2 regions of the Bacillus sp. 5w2 genome follow, and region 2 is predicted to be linked to the other one. Evidence: riboswitches for the same ligand, from Rfam matches in the RefSeq annotation. Region 2 holds a riboswitch; the other holds the start of a gene.
The links. Region 2 has a riboswitch for S-adenosylmethionine ahead of ACXY7N_RS06025 (Na+/H+ antiporter NhaC family protein). Riboswitches for the same ligand answer to the same signal wherever they lie in the genome.
Positions count from the first base shown of each region.

Region 1 (5,757 bases), on a different contig from region 2:
AATGAAACGGTAGAATTGAAAATAGCTTTTGAAGTACCAGGTACCGCAGATGAATATATGTTTTATATTGAAAGCTCTTTAGATCCTCTAGGAGCACACTGGAAAATCGATAAGCTGCAATCACAAAAAAACTCTAACTAATTCGTCATGGCGATTTAGTTAGAGTTTTTTTGTTTGAAGTATTCACGAGTATCTACCCTTATCTTTTCAGGTAAAACAATATCAAGTTCTTTATCTAACCATGCAAGAGTCTTTTTACGGAGAAACTCACGCATATGTTCTTCTGCTTCAAGCATTACTAAGTTAATTGTACAAGAAGAATTGCTAGGTTCACAAGAATTACAAGCCTCATCTCGATATAGTAGACCATTCTGTACAATATTTTTACATTGAAAAATAGGTTTCGGGCCTTCGACAGCTTCTATTACATCCCAAAAAGAAATATCTCCTGGAGACTTAGCTAACCTATATCCTCCCTTTACACCTGGGACAGAACTCACAATGCCAGCTTTAGATAATTTACCGAAAACTTTTGAAAGAAATGTTTCAGAAAGTCCTTGGAACTCTGCCAAATCTTTTATTCCAACACTTTCCTTGGAAGGAGTATTAATTAAATAAACTAAGCAATGCAAGGCATATTCAACCCCAACACTATATTGCATATACAAATCACCTGCTTTTTATTTTAAGGGTTATCAAATTGTATCTTAGGACCATTTAGAATTTTAGTCAAATAAAGTGAAACTTTAATCAGTGGATGGTGTTCATCCCCCAATGATTATCAGCCCTCACCAATCGGGCTTTTAGAATAGTATGTATTTCATTTGACAAAAATAATTTCAAAGTTTATATTAAAGACTAAGTTAATCGACGATTAACTTAGTCTTTAATTAAAACGTAAAAACTTTTAAAAAGGGGAAATACAAATGAACAAAACACTTATCATAAACGCACATCCGAAAGTGGATGATACATCATCAGTCAGCATTAAGGTTTTTAACCATTTTTTAGAATCTTATACAGAATTCATTCCTAATAATGAAACGATTGAACAGATTAATTTATACGATGATGTAGTACCAATGATAGATAAAACTGTTTTAAGTGCATGGGAAAAACAAGGAACTGAACAAGAGTTAACCGGTGAAGAACAAAAAGTAACGGAGCGTATGTCCGAAATTTTACAACAATTTAAAAGTGCAAATACGTATGTTATCGTATTACCTTTGCACAACTTTAATATTCCATCAAAGTTAAAAGATTACATGGACAATATCATGATTGCACGTGAAACATTTAAATATACTGAAACTGGATCAGTGGGACTACTTAAAGATGGAAGAAGAATGCTTGTTATACAAGCAAGTGGAGGGATCTATACAAATGATGATTGGTATACAGAAGTGGAATACTCTCATAAATATTTAAAAGCAATGTTTAACTTCCTTGGTATTGAAGATTATCAAATCGTTCGTGCACAAGGAACAGCAGTACTAGATCCAAATGAAGTATTGCAAAATGCGTATAAAGAAGTTGAAGAGGCTGCTTCTAGATTGGCTAACAAATAAAAGTTTTCACTGGAAGAATGATGGGTATAAATAAAGAACCCCTCCACCTTAAGGCAGAGGGGATCTTCTCATTCCTATTTCAAACTACCCGCAATCTCCGTAAAGATAACTCCAAGCGCATGTGCACCTGCATCTGGATATCCTACGCTTCTTTCACCAACTGTACCGGCGCGGCCCATGCGAGCTACCCTTTCTTTCGTGTACTCTGCTCCTTTTTCAAAGGCAGTTTTCATATCTTCTTCGCTTGAAGCGCTAGCTAACCAAGAGTCTACACATGGAGCAAGTGCGTCAACAAGTGTTTTGTAACCAACTACCGCTCCTCTACCGAATGACCTTTCACCTATAAAATCTGCTATCTCTTCTTTTTTCCTATATTTGCACCAGAACCTTATTTTTTAATCAACATTATTTAACTGCCTCTACTTGTTTTTCTAATTCTCTTCCAAGGAATGTAGCAAGTTCAAGCATACCAAATTGATTCGCTACAGACTCTGCGTCAGAATTATAGTTTGTATTTGTATTAATATCATACGTATAAATTGTTCCATCCGCACTGCGAATAAATTCAATACCAGCAACGGTAATCTCATTTTCTTTCAAAAATTCTTTGTACTGTTCAATGATCGGCTCGTGGAAGTCCGGTATAATTTCAAATTTTGTTGACGCTTCTTTCTTACTCTCTTCTCCTACTGGGCAGAAAGCATCTTGAATCGAGCATGCATCCGCTGGACAAAGCTCGAATCCTTCTGATGTATCTACTTTAACTGCATATACAAACTGACCGCCTACAAATTCACAACGTGTAATATATGGTTCTGGCGCTTCAATATATTGCTGGATTAAAGTAATTCCATCAATAGGTTCTTCAAACGCCGGACTATCCAAATATTGCTCTAAAGCATCAATGGAATGAAATAGTTGAACGCCAAGGCCTTTCCCTGCACGATTATGCTTTGTAATGAACGGTACTTCCCCTAACTCCCTTGCTGCCTTTACTATATGATCACGTCCAACAGCACCAATTGTTTTCGGCACTTGTATACCAAAATTTCTTAATGCTGCATATTGATTCAATTTACTTACTTCAAGACGTAATGCACGAGACCCATTAAATACTGTGCGCCCATATCCCTCTAACCAAGCAAGAACTCCTTCCGTCAACTCAGGTGCATATCTATGACCTCTCGTATGTGAAGAAGCACTCATGCGGCTATAAAAAACACCTTGGGGAGGTTCTTGTTCTAACGTAATTGTTCCTTCATTTAAAAACCATTCCTCATACGGTAACTCCAGTTCTTCCAACCTTTTCACTAAATGATCCGTCCATTCCTTATTCTCATGTAATATGTAAATTTTACTCATTTGTAATCAATTCCTTTCTTTTTGCTTCAACTAATGGCATCACTTTTTCAGAAAATCGTTTCATCTCTTCAAGCTGTGGCGAAAATTGTAAAAGTAATAAAGTAACACCCACTTTTTCAAAAGCGAGTATCCTTTCTGCAATTTGTTCTGGTGTTCCAATTAAATTAGGACGTAATCCACGATTAGATACGGAATAATCATTCAGCTTCACTTGCTGTTCCAAATGCGATTTACTAATAAAGTCTTGGTAACCCGCGTAACCTAACGCATCGTCTTTCACATCCGTTATGCGTCTCCATTCCTCTACTGCCTCTTCTTCTGTATCACGACAAATGACGTAAGCCGCAAGCCCGAATGACTGCAATGGCTTCTCTGTAACTTTCTTTCTACGATTCTTCATATCTTCTATTTTCACAGATACTTCTTCCACTGTTCCACCGTGCATTACATATGCATCCGCGTGATTTACAATGACCTCTTTTCCTCGCTCACTCTCACCACCTGCATAAAGCTTAATGCCTTGTTTTTGCACAGGTTTTGGACTTAAATTTGTATGCTGAATCTCATAAAAGTTCCCTTTATAAGAAAACTCGTCTTCCTTCCAAAGCCCCTTCAAAACTGTTACAAATTCCTCTGTACGATCATATCTTTCATCGTGCGCGGTAAATACTCCGCCGTACTGTTTCGCTTCTTCTTCCCACCATGCTGAAACTACATTCAATGTAAAACGACCATTACTTAATTGATCGATATTCGCTGCCATTTTCGCTGTAACTGCTGGATTGTGGAATCCAGGTCTTACAGCTGTCATAATCTCTAATTTATCTGTCACTGCTGCAAGTGCTGCCGCAGTTGTCCACGCCTCTAAACTTGGTGCTGAAACACCTTTTATATCATTTAAATTTAATTCTGCAATAAGTGTTATTGAAAAACCTAATTGTTCTGCCGCTTGCGCTGTTTGTTTTGCATACTCAAACGTAGGCGGCATAGATTCATCATCTACATTTCGAAGCCATCCCCCAAAAATCGGTAACCAAAAACCGTACTCCACTACCTATTCCCCCTTTATCTTTTAGCCATAAAAAAAACTACTCTTATCGAAATAAGAGTAGCCTTCTTGACTAAGTGAACCGCTCTTATCTTTCAGGTGTTTTTTCACCTGCAGGATTTGGCACCTTTCGTTTAAAACGAGGTTGCCGAAGTTTCATAGGGCCCGTCCCTCCACTTCTCAAAATAAGAATTGTTTGATTTCCATTTATTATAATCATCAGAATAATAAAATTCAATCCTTTAATACTTATTTTTCCGATAAACATTAAATGATATATAAAAAAACATATTGTTATAGATAATTATAGGGGTATTATGTTGTTTTAATTGCGAATATATAAAGGGCTATGTTGTATCATGTCGAAAACATCATGTATAACCAAGTTGCTTTACTTCTATCTTAAAAATACAGCAAAAGAGGTGTTAGTAGCATGAAAAATATACGATGCGAGAATTGTGGTTCTACTACATTTAAAGAAGGAAGAGTTGGATTTGCTTATCATGCATATGTTTGTGAAGATGATTCTAGTAGGCTCTTTTCAGTGGGGAAACGTTCCAAACTATTAACTACATTTTGTTTAGAATGTGGTGAGGTGAAATCATTTAGAGTGGAGAAGCCGGAGATATTTGAAGAATAAAATACTAGAATCGAGATGTCCTTCATGTGGAAAAAAACCTAATTTTCTTGGTAGATGTGGTTGTAGTTAATACAAATACCATTCCGGTGGAGGCTCTTTTTTTAGTCAGGAATAAGTTTTTACTGCGGTACACATGAAAATAAATCAGCTGATTATAAAATAAAAAAAAACGCTCATTTGAGCGTTTCATCTATTTAATACCTAATAATTACTTTTTCTTCACTTTGATCTAATAACTCTTTATACTTTAATATTCCATCAGCCCCACGGCTCTCCATGCGTATATTGTATAACGTTTGTTGTATTAACCTTTGATTGGTCTGTTGGAGCATTTACTCCATTTAATAGTATGACCGTAATTATTAATCCAATTGAACTGCTTATGATTCTTTTCATTTTAAAGCCCCTTTCTGAAAACCTTTTTCTTTTTCTTTATATCCTAAATAGAAGTATTCACTAGATTTTATTGAATTTCCTTCTTTATGATATTTAACCGCTAATTTTTCAGCATATTCCTGGACATATTGCCATAAACCTACTTCATTAAAGAAAGAAATTCCTTTAGAAATAGCTAACTCTAATTCTTCAGCGGAAACATTCTCATTCATTCCCTTTAGAATGGTAAAATGATGTTCATATTCTTTTTGTTCTAGTTCATTACAGATTACTAAACCTTTTTCAATTAAAGAGGCTGCAAGCTTTGTTTTCCCTAACTTTAAATTCTCTCTAGCTTCCAAAAAAATCGCTCTAAAGTGATTCGGGATTTTTTGTGATACTTCTGATAAATAACGAAGTGCTAAATCAGATAGGTTTTGCTCTGCATACATAACCCCTAAGCTATGTCGAACTCGTAACATTAGCTCTTCTTCATTCTGCTTTTTCAAAATATCCAGAGACGACATAAAATAAACTTCTGCCTGTTCAAATTCATTTAGCTTTACACATGCTAAACCCAGAACATTGTCACACGCTGCGACCTTCCTACTATACCCGTACAGACCTTCAAATATATTTCTTGCTCTAGTTGCATATTGAATGACTAAAATAGGCTGGCAAACATGATAATAATAGCTGGATAGCTTAAAGTTAAATTCTGCTTTTTCAATTGGATCCTGAATATTTTCCAACAAAGATTCTGC
Region 1 covers NZ_JBTIWT010000008.1:80,849-86,605, forward strand. Annotated here, with positions in the region: gene ACXY7N_RS15545 (DUF4352 domain-containing protein) at 1-141, shown strand, start outside; gene ACXY7N_RS15550 (RrF2 family transcriptional regulator) at 156-662, opposite strand; gene ACXY7N_RS15555 (FMN-dependent NADH-azoreductase) at 927-1,568, shown strand; partial or broken gene ACXY7N_RS15560 (DAK2 domain-containing protein) at 1,643-1,912, opposite strand; gene ACXY7N_RS15565 (ATP-grasp domain-containing protein) at 1,974-2,930, opposite strand; gene ACXY7N_RS15570 (LLM class flavin-dependent oxidoreductase) at 2,923-3,981, opposite strand; SAM riboswitch class I at 4,064-4,170, opposite strand; gene ACXY7N_RS15575 (hypothetical protein) at 4,412-4,618, shown strand; gene ACXY7N_RS15580 (Phr family secreted Rap phosphatase inhibitor) at 4,877-5,014, opposite strand; gene ACXY7N_RS15585 (response regulator aspartate phosphatase) at 5,011-5,757, opposite strand, start outside.
Region 1: it holds a riboswitch for S-adenosylmethionine, as region 2 does, so the genes downstream of both, ACXY7N_RS15570 (LLM class flavin-dependent oxidoreductase) here and ACXY7N_RS06025 (Na+/H+ antiporter NhaC family protein) in region 2, are expected to answer to the same signal.

Region 2 (5,757 bases):
GTAACTAGATGATAATTCTGAGCGAATAACAACGCCATCAGCAGCAGCAATAATTGGTACGGTTCCTGAAGCTGCGATATCGATTCCTTTATGGTTATCTATAGAGCGCACGCCAAACCCAGAAGTTTTTGATCCAGCTGCTGGCTTAATAAAGCCGCCAATATTTGTATCGTGTGGTGTTGGAGCTGCTTGAGCTTTTTGAGCAGATGTAGTAGCTTGTTTACGAGCTTCTTCTGCCTTGCGGGCTTCTTCAGCTTTACGAGCCTCTTCGGCACGTTTTTCTTCTTCAATTGCTTTTTGAACAGCTTGACGCTGGTTTTCTAAAATACCTTTGGATTCTTCTAATCCTTCAATCTCTGAATCTACTTTTGCTACTTTCGTATGTAGATCACTAATAAAGGTTTGCTGCTGTTGCTGATTCGTTTGCAACTCTTGTTGTTTTTGAACTAATTTCTGTTCGGATTCTTTTAATTGTTGCTCTTTTTTCTCAACAGCCTCTTTTTCAGTTGCTACAGCATTTTGGTCAGTTGTCTGCTTTTTCACAATATCTGTATCATTGTTTAAAATTAAACTTACAGAGTACATATTATCAACAAGATCTGCAATGTTTGTAGAATTTGTTAATACCTCTGTAATAATATTTGTACGAGGTTTTTCTTGCATAGATTGTAAACGTTGCTTAATAACTTCCTGACGCGTATCTATGTTTGTTTGTAATTGCTCTATATGTTTCTTTTTTTCAGCGATTACTTGTTGTGTTTTACTAATTTCTTTTTTTGTATCGTTTAATTCAGCTTCGTTTTTATTAATAGAAGTAGTTAGGTCGTCGATTTTCTTTTGTAATTCTTGAATTTCCTTTTCTATTTGTTCTTTCTCGGCTGATTTATTTTGTAAGTCATTTTGTTTTCCTTCTAATTCAGATTGAATATTAGATAATTTATCTTGATTCGTTTCAGCGTATGCGGGTGAAAGAAACGGAGAAACAAAAATCGTTCCTGCTGCTAAAACACTGAACGCTGCAAATTTCTTTTTCATGGTTGTCTGGCTCCTTTCCCTATGAATGTTATATATCATAAGAAGAAGGGTGTCTATCGTTGTAACCATAATGTAAAGAAAATTTTATAAAATTGCTAAGTTTTGTAGGAAATTATCGTCTTTTAACGATAATTTTCACGGCAGATGGATTTTTAAAATTCATGTAAAAAGGATGTATTATTTAATTTTTGTTGTAAAATAAAGGGAAAAATACGTTTGTTTTATATAGTGAAATATTAGATGAGAATCCAATAAAACACTGATAAGGAATCGTTCTCATGTGAGGTTTTCTGACATGGGTTTTGTTTTTGTCAAGAAAATTATTTGCGTTCGGGCAAACTTATTTTGTTGTCAGATTTAAAATTTTGATTTATGATTTTTAACAGGGACAAAATGTAGTGAATTGTCGAATAATATGTAATACTCTTAATTTCATGTTTTTATAGAGATAGAATGAGAGATAGAGTGACACATCGAAGAGGGGGTTACAACAAATATGAAAAGAATAGGACTTGCATGGCAAATATTAATAGGACTTGCGCTTGGTATTGCAGTTGGGGCGATTTTCTTTGATAATCCAGCGGTTGTGAAATATTTACAACCAATTGGTGATATTTTCATCCGATTAATTAAAATGATCGTTGTACCAATTGTTGTAGCAAGTATTGTTGTTGGGGTTGCTGGTGTTGGCGATGTTAAAAAACTAGGCCGACTAGGCGGAAAAACAATTCTTTATTTTGAAATTATTACAACAATTGCAATTATTGTCGGTCTATTAATTGCGAATATTTTCCAACCAGGAAAAGGCGTAAATATGGATCAGTTAACGAAGACAGATATTTCGAAATATACACATACGACAGAGCAAGTGCAAAGTCATTCATTTGCAGATACATTTGTAAATATTGTTCCAACGAACATTATGAAGTCATTAGCTGACGGAGATATGCTTGCTATTATCTTCTTCTCTGTATTATTTGGTTTAGGTGTAGCAGCAATTGGTGAAAGAGGAAGACCGGTTCTTCAATTTTTCCAAGGTGTAGCTGATGCAATGTTTTATGTAACAAACCAAGTTATGAAATTTGCACCATTTGGTGTGTTTGCACTAATTGGTGTTACAGTTTCTACATTCGGTCTAGCTTCATTAATTCCATTAGGGAAATTACTAATTGTCGTATATGGAGCAATGATCTTCTTCGTCGTAGTTGTCTTAGGACTTACAGCGAAAATATTTGGAATTAACATTTTCCAATTCTTTAAGATTTTAAAAGACGAGCTGATCTTAGCATATTCTACAGCGAGTTCAGAAACAGTTTTACCGAAAATCATGGAGAAAATGGAGAAGTTCGGTTGTCCGAAAGCAATTACATCTTTCGTTATTCCGACAGGTTATTCATTTAACTTAGATGGATCAACTTTATATCAAGCAATTGCGGCTATTTTCTTAGCACAAATGTACGGTATTGATTTATCTATTACACAACAAATTACATTATTACTTGTATTAATGGTTACATCAAAAGGTATCGCAGGTGTACCAGGCGTATCATTCGTTGTATTATTAGCGACACTTGGTACAGTAGGTATTCCACCTGAAGGTTTAGCATTCATCGCTGGTATTGACCGTATTTTAGATATGGCTCGTACAGCAGTTAACGTTGTAGGAAACTCTTTAGCAGCTGTAGTTATGTCTAAGTGGGAAGGTCAATATGACGCTGAAAAAGGACAAGCTTATTTGAAAGAGATTTCTGAAAAAGGTCAAGCGGCTTAATTATAATATGAACAAGCTCTCACATAATATGTGGGAGCTTTTCTGTATATAGAAGAGGAGTAGACGTAATGAAACGTAAATATGGTGACGGTTCTTCGTGGAAGCGACTAATAGAGAAGGATTATACGGTTAAGCAAATAGAAGAGGGAATGCTAGGAATACTGGAAATAAAAAAGGTGAAAGAACCAAGTTGTAAAGAATATGATGGTAAAGAACTTTGTATTGCAGGCAATCAGTATACGTGGATTCAATATTTCATAGACGGGAAAAACTTTGCGATTACGGCTATGTTAGATGATCAGAAAAAATTAGTACAATATTATATCGATGTGGCGAAAGAATATGAAATAGACGAACGTAGTTTACCGTATTTTGATGATTTATATTTAGATGTAGTATTATTACCGAACGGTAAGATGTATGTACTAGATGAAGATGAGCTAGAGGATGCCTATAAAAGTGGCGATGTTACAAAAGAAGAGTACGAGTTAGCTTGGTACACTACGAAATGGATAATAGCTGCAATAAAGAATAGTGAATTTTATTGGATTTCAATATTGGAAGAAGAAATCAAAAAGTTAAAATGATTGTTGTATTCAAATTTTTGCATAATTACCAAAAAAATCTATACAAAAAATAATTGACTTTTGTTTTGTAAGCGAGTAAAGTTAGGGAAGAAATTATTATTAAAAAATAAATATGAAACCTTCTTATAAAGAGAGGCGGAGGGACTGGCCCTACGATGCCTCGGCAGCGGACTCGATTTCAGAGTGCTGTGCCAAATCCAGCAAGCATGTGCTTGAAAGATGAGAAGAGTGTTTCTTATAGATGTATAAGACCTCTTCTCATTGGAAGAGGTCTTTTGTTATTCATTAGAAAAAGGTTGAAACTAGGGAGAGATGGTACTTTGAAAGAAACGAGAGGAAATGGTTTGGCTTTATTACCACTTGGAATATTTTTGGCGCTATTTATTGGTTCTGGAATTATTACAGGTGATTTCTATAAATTGCCGATACTTGTAGCGATTTCAATTGCTGTAGGAGTCGCTTTAGCAATGAATCGTAAAGAAAGTTTTAATGTAAAAGTGGAACGATTTGCTAAAGGTGCAGGGAACCCAGATATTATGATTATGGTTTTGATTTTTGTACTGGCGGGAGCGTTTTCTGAAACAGCAAAAGGGATGGGCGGCGTTGATTCTACAGTTAACTTAGCGTTATCAATTTTACCGCAAGGATTTATCGTAGCTGGAATTTTTGTTATAGGGGCATTTATTTCATTAGCGATGGGAACTTCAATGGGAACAATTGCTGCATTAGCACCAATTGCTGTAGGTATTAGTGGGCAAACTGATATCTCAATTGCACTTACGATGGCTACTGTCGTAGGCGGAGCGATGTTTGGTGATAATTTATCATTTATTTCAGATACAACAATCGCAGCTGTACGTTCACAAGGAACAGAAATGAAAGATAAGTTTAAAACGAACTTTTTAATTGTATTACCAGCAGCTATTATTACAATTGTACTTTTAGTAATCGTCACTTTAGGAAGCGATACGCAGATTAAAGCGCATAGCTTTGACTGGATAAAGATTTTACCTTATGCAGGAGTACTTATTACAGCGCTACTTGGTTGGAATGTACTTATCGTGTTAACTGGTGGAACTGTACTATCTGGCGTTATCGGTCTTTTAGATGGAAGTTACACGTTAGAGAGTTTCTTTAAAAGTGTAACGACTGGAATGGGCGGTATGATGGAGTTAGTATTACTAGCTATTTTAATTGGCGGTATGGTCGAACTGATTCAATATAATGGTGGCATTCAATATTTAATGAATATTTTAACGCGTAACATTCGTTCAAAAAAAGGAGCAGAGTTTGGTATTGCTGGCTTAGTGAGTATGACGAATATGTGTACAGCGAATAATACAATTTCTATTATCTTTACAGGTCCACTTGCGAAAAATATTGCAGATCAATATGAAATTGATCCTCGTAAATCAGCGAGTGTATTAGATCTTTTCTCATGTTGTGTGCAAGGATTAATTCCGTATGGTGCGCAAATGTTAACGGCAGCAGGATTTGCGGCGTTATCTCCAATTGAATTGTTGCCATATGCGTTTTATCCAATCTTAGTTGGAGTATGTGGAATCATTTCTATATTAATTGGTTTCCCGAGGTTTTCTAAAGTAGCGGGAAAGAAAGAGTATCATAAAACAGCATAATGAATAGTAACGAAAGCCGTACAGAGAATATTCTCTGTACGGCTTTTTATGTGCGATAAAAGAGTAAAGCATCCGATCTTACCGCATGTTTTTACAAAAGGCTGAATGCAACTCGGTCTTAAGTCTGAGTCAAAAACGGTTCTTAAGCTCGTTATGGAAACATGAAAAAATAGTTAAGATAAGAGTATCAAATCGAAGGGAGGCAAGCACAAGATGAAACAATTTCTAGCGTTTATCGCGGCCGGTATTTTGGCTTTAATTGCTCTTGGTAGTCTTGCTGGTATTGTAGGATTCGCAATCGGAGCAGGAGTTGTGTACTGGAGCTATAAATCATTTGTGCGAGCTAAATCATTTTTTGGAAAGTTAGCTTGGGGTATTGTTGGTTTAATCGGTTTATCCATTGCACTTTCTCATTCCCCAGCACTAATCGGTATCGCAGCATTAGTAGTTTTATACTACGGATACCGTGAGTGGAAAAAAGAAAAAGATGTAGTTGTTGATTCTGCTCCAGAAAGTTCTAAACCATATAGTAACTTTGAAGATGAGTGGAACAAGTTAATGAAAAACTAATATAAAATAAATCAAATTTATAAAGTAGAAGAGAGGAAGATTATAATGAAACAATCTTTATTCGGACGTGTACGCGATGCAATTTTAGCAGATTTTCATAATGTGTTAGATGAGAAAGAAAGAAAAAATCCAATCGCTATGTTAAATCAATATTTAC
Region 2 covers NZ_JBTIWT010000002.1:331,223-336,979, forward strand. Annotated here, with positions in the region: gene ACXY7N_RS06010 (murein hydrolase activator EnvC family protein) at 1-1,035, opposite strand, end outside; gene gltP (glutamate/aspartate:proton symporter GltP) at 1,532-2,806, shown strand; gene ACXY7N_RS06020 (ribonuclease FAU-1 family protein) at 2,875-3,393, shown strand; SAM riboswitch class I at 3,514-3,619, shown strand; gene ACXY7N_RS06025 (Na+/H+ antiporter NhaC family protein) at 3,714-5,030, shown strand; gene ACXY7N_RS06030 (lmo0954 family membrane protein) at 5,244-5,600, shown strand; gene ACXY7N_RS06035 (PspA/IM30 family protein) at 5,646-5,757, shown strand, end outside.